Linked DNA regions of Thalassobaculum sp. OXR-137. The protein of the gene in region 1 interacts with the protein of each later gene in a pairwise test. Links are inferred from orthologs where the notes say so. Each region holds a gene or a part of one and is shown in the gene's direction. Other genes may lie near its edges.

What was found.
Region 2: the proteins of glp (region 1) and mobA interact in binary tests that used the Escherichia coli proteins (3 or more experiments, as listed by UniProt). The link is inferred for Thalassobaculum sp. OXR-137 from one-to-one orthologs.

What each region holds. Positions count from the first base shown.
Region 1 is NZ_CP139715.1:2,350,714-2,356,511, reverse strand. The notes cover bases 2,466-5,384. They hold glp (gephyrin-like molybdotransferase Glp), read left to right. Parts: upstream 2,466-3,254; coding sequence 3,255-4,514; downstream 4,515-5,384. Other genes in these bases: T8K17_RS10990 (metallophosphoesterase family protein), read left to right, coding at 5,293-5,384; moaE (molybdopterin synthase catalytic subunit MoaE), read left to right, coding at 4,765-5,214; moaD (molybdopterin converting factor subunit 1), read left to right, coding at 4,511-4,762; mobB (molybdopterin-guanine dinucleotide biosynthesis protein B), read left to right, coding at 2,746-3,258; T8K17_RS11015 (DUF2062 domain-containing protein), read right to left, coding at 2,466-2,624. Also shown: T8K17_RS11025 (LysR family transcriptional regulator), read right to left, coding at 1-829; T8K17_RS11020 (MFS transporter), read left to right, coding at 916-2,082; more of T8K17_RS11015, read right to left, coding at 2,100-2,465; more of T8K17_RS10990, read left to right, coding at 5,385-5,798. UniProt on the Escherichia coli protein: Catalyzes the insertion of molybdate into adenylated molybdopterin with the concomitant release of AMP.
Region 2 is NZ_CP139715.1:3,231,608-3,236,367, forward strand. What follows is about bases 1,966-4,760. They hold mobA (molybdenum cofactor guanylyltransferase MobA), read left to right. Parts: upstream 1,966-2,939; coding sequence 2,940-3,581; downstream 3,582-4,760. Other genes in these bases: moaA (GTP 3',8-cyclase MoaA), read right to left, coding at 1,966-2,856; T8K17_RS15255 (hypothetical protein), read left to right, coding at 3,581-3,967; T8K17_RS15260 (citryl-CoA lyase), read right to left, coding at 4,411-4,760. Outside these bases: T8K17_RS15230 (FAD-binding oxidoreductase), read right to left, coding at 1-40; T8K17_RS15235 (NAD kinase), read right to left, coding at 37-795; T8K17_RS15240 (molybdopterin-guanine dinucleotide biosynthesis protein A), read left to right, coding at 970-1,458; more of moaA, read right to left, coding at 1,813-1,965. UniProt on the Escherichia coli protein: Transfers a GMP moiety from GTP to Mo-molybdopterin (Mo-MPT) cofactor (Moco or molybdenum cofactor) to form Mo-molybdopterin guanine dinucleotide (Mo-MGD) cofactor.

The sequences.
Region 1 (5,798 bases):
GGTACAGCAGCAGATCCAGCTCGGGCAGCTCCGGCAATCCAGCCACTTTGCCCACGTTCCGAAGGTTCGGCCCCACGGCGCTCGCCGGCATGATGGTCACCGCGATCCCGGCCGTCACCGCCGCGCTGAGCCCGAGAGAATTGGCGCTGCTGTAGACCAGACGGTAGTCCCGCCCGGCAGCCTCCAACAGCCGAAGCACCGCATCGCGATAGACGCAGCCCGGGGCGAAGAGAGCCAGGGGCAGCGGCTCGCGGGCCTCGGCCTCCGCGTCGGCGGCGGCGACCCAGACCAGCGGTTCGCGCCACAGCAGCCGCCCGCCCTCATGGCCGCAGGGCTGGGTGACCAGGGCGAGGTCGATCTTGCCGTCCTCCAGATCCGCCAGCGCCTCCCAGCTCCGCCCGCAGGTCATCTCCACCTGGACCAGAGGGCAGCGTTCGGCGAAGGCGCGCAGGATCCGGCTGACATAGATCATCGAGGTGTCGGTCACGCCGACGCGGACCTTGCCGGTGCGCGCGCCACGGTCGAGCGATCCCAGCGCCTCGTCGTTCAGCCGCAGCAAGCGGCGGGCATAGGAGAGCAGATGCGCCCCGTCGGGGGTCAGCTCGACCCGCCGGCGCGTGCGCGACAGGATGTGGCAGCCCGTGAGCTCCTCCAGCCGCTTCATCTGCATGCTGACGGCGGACTGGCCCCGGTTCAGCCGCTCCGCCGCCCGGGTGAAGCTGCGGGTCTCGGCGACCAGCACGAAAGCCCGCAAGACATCCAGGTCCAGGCTGCGCAGGGACTCGCCCAGGGTGGCGGGCGCCATCGGGGTTTTAACATCATTTTTCATGATAAATTCATCAGTTTAATTCGTTTCCAGAATGTTAGGCCCCTGGCTACCGTCGCGCCATCGCAAACCGAGCGGAGTGACCCGCGATGGCCCTCAGGCTTCTGATTCTCGTTCTGTGCACCGGCGCCATCATGGGCATCGCCGTCGGCTTCCGGCAGGGGCTGGGCCTCTATCTGCCCTTCGTCAGCGAAGGCCTCGGCGGGCGGGAGACCTTCGCCCTGGCCATGGGACTCATGAACCTGTTCTGGGGGCTGGGCGCGCCGGTGGCCGGCGCCATCGCCGACCGCTTCGGGCCCGGTCGGGTCGCCGCGGTCGGCGGTCTGACCTATGCCCTCGGTCTGTGGCTGATGATGCTGGGCGATGCCGACACCTTGCTGGCAAGCGGCGTGATGATCGGCCTGGGGCTGAGCGGCACCGGCTTCACCGTCCTGCTCGGCGCCGTCGGACGGGCGGCACCCCCGGAGCAGCGCGGCAAGGCGCTGGGCCTGGCCTCAATGGGCGGCTCGCTCGGCCAGTTCCTCGCCCTGCCCTATGTGCATTTCCTGATCGAGGGCACCGGCTGGCAGACCAGCCTGCTGATCCTGGCGGCGTCGGCCCTGCTGATCGTCCCGCTGGCCTCGGGCACCGCCGGCCGTCCGGTCGACACCCCGGGCGGGCAGAGCATGAGCGCCGCCTTCTCCCAAGCCCTGAGGTCGCGCGACTTCTGGCTGCTGAATGCCGGGTTCTTCGTCTGCGGCTTCCATCTGGCCTTCGTCGCGGTGCACCTACCGGCCTATCTGTCCGACCGCGGCTTCGAGCCGTGGCTGGGCGCGGCGGCGCTGACGGTGATCGGCTTCGCCAATATCCTGGGCAGCTACGCCTTCGGCGCCCTGGGCGACCGGTACCGCAAGAAGAACGTCCTGGGCGTGCTGTACCTGATCCGGGCGGCGGTCTTTGCCGGCTTCCTGGTCCTGCCGATCACGCCGCCTCTGGTTCTGGTGCTATCCGGCCTGCTCGGTCTCACGTGGCTCGGTACATTGCCGCTGACCAGCGGGCTCGTCGGCGCGATCTTCGGCATCCGCTACATGTCGATGATGTTCGGGCTGGTCTTCGTCGGCCACCAGATCGGCGGCTTTCTCGGCGCCTGGATGGGGGGCATCGCCTTCGACGCCTTCCAGTCCTACGACGTCATGTGGGGATTGAGCGTCACCCTTGGCGTGCTGTCGGCCGCCCTGCACTGGCCGATCCGCGAGGCCCGACCGTCGGCGGCATAGGCCGCCGGAGCCGAGCCCTACTGGGCCGACTGCGCCGCCCGGATTTCCTGCTCGCGCCGCCGGCGGGCGACCTCGAGCAGACGGACTCGGCGACGCTGGGCGCGGGCCTCCAGCAGGCGCTCAATCACCCGGCCGAGAAAGTAGCCGACCGGAAGACCGACGATCATGAACGGGATCGATCCGACGAAGATCGCCACCGTTCCGTCGCCGAGGGCGTAGACGAAATCCTTGATGTGATCGGCGTCCTTGAACTCGACCAGGCTGGCGCAGGTCATCGCCTGACAGCCGATCCAGTAATAGAACGTGTAGGTCGGCACCATCGTCAGCGGGTTGACCACCAACGACCCGACCAGGGCGATCACCCAGTCGAACATGGCCGGGCGCCAGAACCGGTTGCAGAGGAAGGCGATGAGGAAGCACATCACCGCCTGCAGACCGACGGTCGGGGAGAATCCGACCGCCATGCCCATGCACATGGAACGGGAGATCACGCCGGGCGACATGCTGGTCCGGCGCCACTGACGCAGGATCTTCCCCACCATTTTCACCTGCAATCGACGCACGCGCTTTCCCCGGACTTCACATCGCTGGCGAACCTATATTTGCGGTCCGCCCGAAACAACCTTATCCAAGCATTTATGTCGAACTCGTAAATCCGGTACGATGAAGCGCGTGTTTGGGATCGCCGGCTGGTCCGGCAGTGGGAAGACCACGCTCCTTCGGGCACTGATTCCGGTGCTTTGCGAACGTGGGGCTACCGTGTCGACAATCAAGCATGCTCATCACGATTTCGATATCGACCGTCCAGGCAAGGACAGCTACCTGCACCGCACCGCCGGCGCGCACGAAGTTATGATCGGGTCGGCCCACCGTTTCGCCCTGATGCACGAGCTGCGGGGCGGGCCGGAGCCCACGCTGAACGACCTGGTCGAGCGGTTGGCTCCCGTCGACATCGTGCTGGTGGAGGGGTTCAAGTTCGATCCGATCCCCAAGCTGGAAGTGCATCGCCCCGCCCTCGGCAAGTCACCGATCTGGCCGGACGATCCCCATATCGTCGCCGTCGCCACCGATGTCCCGCTGGCCGAATGCCCGCTTCCGGCCTTCGACCTCAAGGACACCGCCTCGATCGCCTCCATGGTGATGGAAGCCGCGGCAGGACTGGAGGTGGCGCGATGACGCGGCTGGCCGACGACTGCTTCGCCGCCGATCCCACCCCGCTCACCGTGGAAGCGGCCCTGGAGCGGATCCGGGACCGGTTGCGGCCGATGACCGGCACCGAAACCGTCGCCCTGGATGCGGCACTGGACCGGGTTCTGGCCGAGGATGTCGTGTCTCCGCTGGATGTCCCGCCCCACGACAATGCCGCCGTCGACGGCTACGCGGTGCGATCGGTCGACCTGCCCTCCGCGGGCGGCGAACTGCCCCTGGCGGGCCGTGTGGCCGCGGGCCATCCGCTGTCGGCTGAGCCTCCGCCGGGCACGGCGGTCCGCATCTTCACCGGCGCTCCGGTACCCGACGGGTTCGACACGGTGGTCATGCAGGAGGACTGCATCGCCGGCGGGGATCGCGTCCGGCTCCCCGCCGGTGCGCGCGCCGGTGCGAATGTCCGCCGCCAGGGCGAGGACGTGACGCGCGGCGCGGTGACGCTCGCCGCCGGTCGGCGCCTCGGCCCCGGCGATCTCGGCCTCGCCGCCTCGATCGGCCGCACCGCGCTGACGGTTCGCGCCCGGCTGCGGGTGGCGCTCGCCTCCACCGGCGACGAGGTGACCGAACCGGGGGAAGAGCTGCGCCCCGGCGCGGTGTTCGACGCCAACCGGCACACGGTGAAGGCCCTGCTCGCCCGGCTCGGCTGTACGGTGACCGATCTGGGTATCCTGGAAGACGACGCCGGCACCATCGCCCGATCCCTGTCGGAGGCGGCCGACGATCACGACGTGATCATGACCTCCGGCGGCGTGTCGGCCGGGGAGGAAGACCACGTCCGGGCCGCCGTCGCCGCCCATGGGCGGATCGATGCCTGGCGGCTGTCGGTCAAGCCGGGGCGGCCGGTCGCCCTGGGGGTCGTCGGCGGGCGCGCCTTCATCGGTCTGCCCGGCAACCCGGTCGCCGCTGTCGTCGCCTTCGTCACCTTGGCCCGGCCGGTCCTGCTGGCCCTGTCGGGGGCGGACGTATCCGCCCCGCCCCGCTACCCCGTGACGGCGGGCTTCGACCATGCGAAAAAGCCCGGGCGGCGCGAATTCCTGCGGGTGCGCCTGGAGCCGGGCCAGGGATCGGATCGGGCGCCGGTGGCCGTGAAGGCGGGGCCCGACGGCTCCGGCATCCTGTCGGCGCTTGCCGCCGCCGACGGCCTGATCGACCTGGCCGAGGGCTCCCCGGGGCTGGCGGTCGGGGACATGGCCGCCTATCTGCCGTTCAACGAGGTGATGCGATGAAACTGATGTATTTCGCCTGGGTGCGCCAGCGCATCGGCAGCGCCAGCGAGACCGTGGAGGCCCCGGCCGAGGCGGCCACCGTCGGGCAGCTCGTCGACTGGCTGAAGACCCGCGGCCCCGGTTACGCGGAGGCCTTCAAGGACACCCGGGCCATCCGCTATGCGGTGAACCAGGAATATGTCGAGCCCGACCACCCGGTGGCGGCCGGCGACGAGGTGGCGTTCTTCCCGCCGGTGACCGGGGGCTGACCATGGCCGTCCGCGTCCAGGAAGAGGATTTCGACATTGGCCGGGAACTGGCCGCGCTCACCGCCGGCAACCACGCCATCGGCGGGCTCGGCGTCTTCGTCGGCCTGGTCCGCGACATCGCCGGCGGCCAGTCCGTCAGCGCCATGTCGCTGGAGCACTATCCCGGCATGACCGAGCGGCAGTTGGAGGAGATCGAGCGCGAGGCCCGGGCCCGCTGGCCGCTGGATGCCACCCTGATCATCCACCGGGTCGGCGACCTCGCGCCGGGGGACAACATCGTGCTGGTCGCCTGCGCCTCCGCCCACCGGCAGGCCGCGCTGGACGCGACCGGCTTCCTCATCGACTGGCTGAAGACCAAGGCGCCGTTCTGGAAGCGCGAGGACACCCCGGACGGCGCGCGCTGGGTCGATGCGCGCGAGGCCGACGACGAGGCCGCAGCCCGCTGGGGGTGACCCACCGGATGGCCGATTGCCAGCCCGCTTCTCTCCACCGATGATCGGTCGACAGAACCGACGGTTGAGGAGAGACGCATGCGCATTGCGGCAATCGCGGATATTCACGGAAACCACCTGGCGCTGGAGGCGGTGCTGGCGGATATCGCCCGGATCGGGGTCGATCTGACCGTCAACCTGGGCGACCACCTGAGCTCGCCCCTGGAGGCGGGGAAGACGGCCGACCTGCTGCTGGCCAACGAGATGATCTCCATCCGTGGCAACCACGACCGCTGGATCCTGGAGAAGACGCCGGAGGAGATGGGAAAGTCGGATCGCTGGGCCCACAGCCAGCTCACCGAGGCCCATTTGGACTGGCTGTCCGCCCTGCCCGCGACCCGCCTCGTGGAGGACCGGATCTTCCTGTGTCACGGCACGCCGAGCGACGACAACACCTACTGGCTGGAGCGGGTTCTGGACGGCGGCATGGCCATGAACCGGCTGCAGGCCATCGAGGCGGAGGCGGCCGGGATCGACTGTCCGCTGCTGCTCTGCGCCCACAGCCACATCCCACGGGCGGTGCGCCTGTCGGACGGGCGCATGGT
Region 2 (4,760 bases), 880 kb from region 1 along the record:
TGGCCGTATTCGGGTGGGCGGTATTCGTATCGGTGGTCATGGGGCGAACTGCTCCATCAAAACGCGTTCTTCGAGATTGTGTTCCGGGTCGTAGAGCACGGTGAGCTCCACGTCGCGGTCCTCGCGGACTTCCACTTCCACCACGTCGTGCACTTCCATCACGTCGGCGACCGCGTTGATCGGGCGCTTCTCCGGGCGGATGGTCTCGAAATGGATGACCGCGCCGCGCGGCAGCAGCGCACCGCGCCAGCGCCGGGGACGGAAGGCGCTGATCGGCGTCAGGGCCAGCACATTGGCGCCGAGCGGGATGATCGGGCCGTGGGCGGACAGGTTGTAGGCCGTCGACCCGGCCGGGGTGGCGACCAGCACGCCGTCGCAGACCAGCTCTTCCATGCGCTCGCGGCCGTCGACGGAGATCCGGATCTTCGCCGCCTGGGCCGAGGCGCGGAACAGCGAGACCTCGTTGATCGCCAGTCCCTCGACCCGGGTGCCGTCGCGGCAGGTGGCGTGCATCCGCAGCGGGTGCAGGATGACCGGCTGGGCCTTCTGCAGCCGCTCGATCAGCCCTTCCTCGTGGAACTCGTTCATCAGGAAGCCGACGGTGCCCCGATTCATCCCGTAGATCGGCTTGCCGGCGCCGATGGCGGCGCGCAGGGTCTCCAGCATGTAGCCGTCGCCGCCCAGGGCCACGATCACGTCGGCCCGGGTCGGCGCCACGCTGCCGTAGCGCCGGCACAGGATCTTCTGGGCCTCGCGCGCTTCGTCCGTGTTGGCGGCCACGAAGGCGAGGGCCATACTCTTTGTATCGGCTGTCACAGCATTACTCCGTCGCCCGCCCCGTGGTATGCCCACCCTGCGGTCCGGCGGCACCATAGGCGAAACCGGGGAGGCGGTGCATCCCTCAATCCGCGCGCGCGTTCCCTCATGTCAGGTCCTCCCGGCGGGGCGGCCGCTGTTTTGGAGACCACCATGCGTATCGTGCTTTTCGCCTTCCTGATCGCGGCCGCCCTGTCCCAGTCCGTCACCGGCGCCAGCGGCGCCTGGGCGGACGAGCGGCACGAGGGCTATTACTATCCGAAGATCACCTCCACCGAGGTCTACAAGGCGCGCGTCCAGAAGCTGCGCGATTCCGACCGGGTGCGGCGACTGGGATTCGTCACCGGCATGGCCGCGGGCGCGCAGGAGAAGGCCTATGCGCCGCAGATGGCGTTCTTCGCCAAGGGCCGCGACGCGGAGAAGGCGATCCTGATCGGGCTGGAGGACGGCCGCATGGCGACGCTCTACCGGGCGCGGGCGGTGCTGGCCCTGCTGACCGCGACGGCGCGGGCGACCCCGGTGTTCCGGGATCTCGATCCGGACGGCCAGTACACGTTCCTGGATCTGTTGGCGCTGCTGGGCTTCGAGGAGCTGACGGTCAGCGACGGCCGCAGCTACGCGCACCGGATCGAGATCAAGTAGGACGGCACCTGGTGTCCCGAGTCAGGCACTCATGCCTCCCAACGACCTCGCCCTGAGCAGCCCGTGAGGGCGTGTCGAAGGGCCGGGTGCGGGTCGGGCCCTTCGACGCGCCCCTGAAGGGGGCTGCTCAGGGCGAGGTCGGGGGACAAAGGAAAGAATCCCGGAGAGTCGAATAGGCTACTACCTCTACTCCTTACGCACTCCCCGGCCTTGTGCCGGGGCAAGAGCAGTGGAACACGCGGGCGCCAGGTAAGATGACCACCTGCGCCCGGCCAAGCGGACGCCTTGCCCCGGAATAAATCCGGGGAGTGTGAAAAGGTGGTTGGGGAAGGGGGCAGGGAAAGAGCCCGTGCCTCAGCCGCCCGTCACGCTCATGTGCCGCGAGACCGCCGGGCCGCGGTGGCGGCGGTCGATGATGAAGTCGTGACCCTTGGGCTTGCGGGTGATCGCCTCGCGGATCGCGTCGTGCAGTGCACCGTCGCTCTCGCTCGCCCGCAGCGGTTCGCGCAGGTCGGCGGCGTCGTCCTGGCCGAGGCACATGTACAGCGTGCCGGTGCAGGTCAGCCGAACCCGGTTGCAGCTCTCGCAAAAATTATGGGTCAGCGGCGTGATGAAGCCGAGCCGCCCGCCGGTCTCCGCCACCGACACGTAGCGGGCCGGGCCGCCGGTCTTGTACGGGATGTCGGTCAGGGTGAAGCGCTGGGCCAGCCGCGCGCGCACCGCCGACAGCGGCAGGTACTGGTCGAGCCGGTCCTCGCCACCGATGTCGCCCATCGGCATGACCTCAATCACGGTCATGTCGTAGCCCCGGTCGCCGCACCATTGCAGCATGTCGCCGAGTTCGTCGTCGTTCACGCCCTTCAGCGCCACGGCGTTGATCTTGATGGCGATGCCGGCCTTGTCGGCGGCGTCGAGCCCGGCCATGACCTTGCCGATGTCGCCCCAGCGGGTGATAGCGCGGAACTTGTCCGGGTCCAGCGTGTCGATCGACACGTTCAACCGCTTCACCCCGCAGGCCGCCAGGTCGTCGGCGAAGCGCGAGAGCTGGCTGGCATTGGTGGTGATCGTCAGCTCCTCCAGGCCGCCGCCGTCCAGGCGGGCGCCGAGGCGGCGGATCAGCCACATGATGTCGCGCCGCACCAGGGGCTCGCCGCCGGTCAACCGCAGCTTCTTCACGCCGAGATCGACGAAGGCGCCGCACAGCCGGTCCAGCTCCTCCAGCGACAGCACGTCCTTCTTCGGCAGGAAGGTCATGTTTTCCGCCATGCAGTAGACGCAGCGGAAGTCGCAGCGGTCGGTCACCGAGACCCGCAGATAGGAGATCGCCCGCTGGAACGGATCGATCAGCGGTGCGGGTGCCGGGGTCGACAGGATTGAAGAGGTGGAGGTTTCGGTCATCATCCCCGATATATACGACCAGAATAACGGGATCGAAAGGGGTGCCGGGGAAATGGACCTATGACGCGCTCGGGATTTTCACCATGACGGATGCCATGGACGCGCGGCCGACACCCCCTCCGGCCTCCGGCGACGCCGTTCTCGGCGTGATCCTGGCCGGCGGCCTCGCCCGGCGCATGGGCGGCGGCGACAAAGGGCTGGTCGCGCTCGACGGCCGCACCCTGCTGCAGCGGGTGATCGACCGGCTGGAGGGGCAGGTCGGCGGGCTGGTGTTGAACGCCAACGGCGATCCGGCGCGGTTCGCGGCCTACGGGCTGCCCGTCGTCGGCGACACGGTGGCGGACCATCCGGGGCCGCTGGCCGGGATCCTCGCCGGCCTGGAGCATGCCGCGGCGGGCGGCTGGGACTGGATCGCGACGGTGCCGGTCGATACGCCCTGCCTGCCGGGCGATCTGGTCGACCGGCTTCGGGTGGCGCTGGCGGACGAGGCGGCGGAGATCGCCTGTGCGGCGTCGGGCGGCCGGGTGCATCCGGTGGTCGGGCTCTGGCCGGTGACGCTGATCGGCCCGCTGCGCGCGGCGTTGGCGGAGGGGACGCGCAAGGTGGAGGCCTTTGCCGGCGCCCGTCGGCGGGCGGTCGCTGAATGGCCGGCAGCGCCGCACGACCCGTTCGTCAACGTGAACGCGCCGGAGGATCTGCAGCGCATCGCGGACCGAGACAAGTGATGCAGCGGAAGCGCTTGCCCTGGGGCGCGGAATACCGCACGGTTTGCGCCATGATGCGCAAACCGATGATTCTGTTGGCCGCCTGTCTCGGGCTGGTCGCGTGCGGCGAGGAGGAGCCCAAGGGCCCTCCGATGTCGAAAATCTTCGTGCGCAACGACAGCTCCACCGAGGCCAATCTGCGCATCAAGTTCTGGTCGAAGGACTACATGAAGGTGTCCGCCGGCGACAGCGCGGAGATCGCGTTCGTCAATCAGGACGGCATCAACGCGGTCCAGGTCGAGGCGAAGACCCGCAAGCAGTGGGACGACTGCTGGGTGACCATGAATGTCGGCGAGACCATCGTGGTGTTCGACGCGGTCGAGCGCATCGGCTGCCGGGTCGAGTAACGGCACTCCCTCCCTCCTTCCCTCTCCTCTTTATCCGACTTCCTGGACGATCCCGGCGCGAGCCGGGTCGATCCAGGATCGTGCGGCCGACCGGTCCGCAGCACGATCCTGGACAGCGCCCCGGGTCAGGCCCGGGGACGCTTCCAGGACGTCGGATTTGGGGAGTGGGGAGGTAGGGAAGTAGGGAAGTAGGGAAGTAGGGAAGTAGGGAAGTAGGGGAGTAGAGGAGTAGAGGGGAAAATGGGGCGGTGGCGGCGGTCACTGCGCGAGGTCGGGCACCTCACCACCTCGACCGCTCACCTCCCCGACATTCCCCCGACACCGTCATCCTGATGCAATTCAGGATCTGCGGTGCACCGGCGCCGGGTTCCGCTAAGCTCCGACGCTGGCAGCTTGGTCCTGATTTGCATCAGGACGACGGGGGTGGGGGTATCAGGGTCGCTCTAAACCCCCGGGATCGTCCCGTCGTAGGGGATCGCCTCTTCGGCGGTTTCCCAGATCGTGCGCATCGACGGCTTCTCCTGCTCCTCGCGCACATGGCCGACAAGGCCGGCGCAGCGGGTGATGAGGGCGAAGCCGCGCAGGATCTCCGCCGGCACGCCGCAATCCAGTAGCACCGCCGCGATCGCGCCTGTCGCGTTGATCGTGATGTGCTTGCCGTAGACCCGGTCGATGGCCGCACTCAGGGACTTCAGCGCGGCGATATAGGTGCCGGACTGGCCATGCTCCTCGGCCAGCGCGAACAGTCGAATTGGGCGCGGGTCGTCCGGCTTGTGCAGGTGGTGGCCGAAGC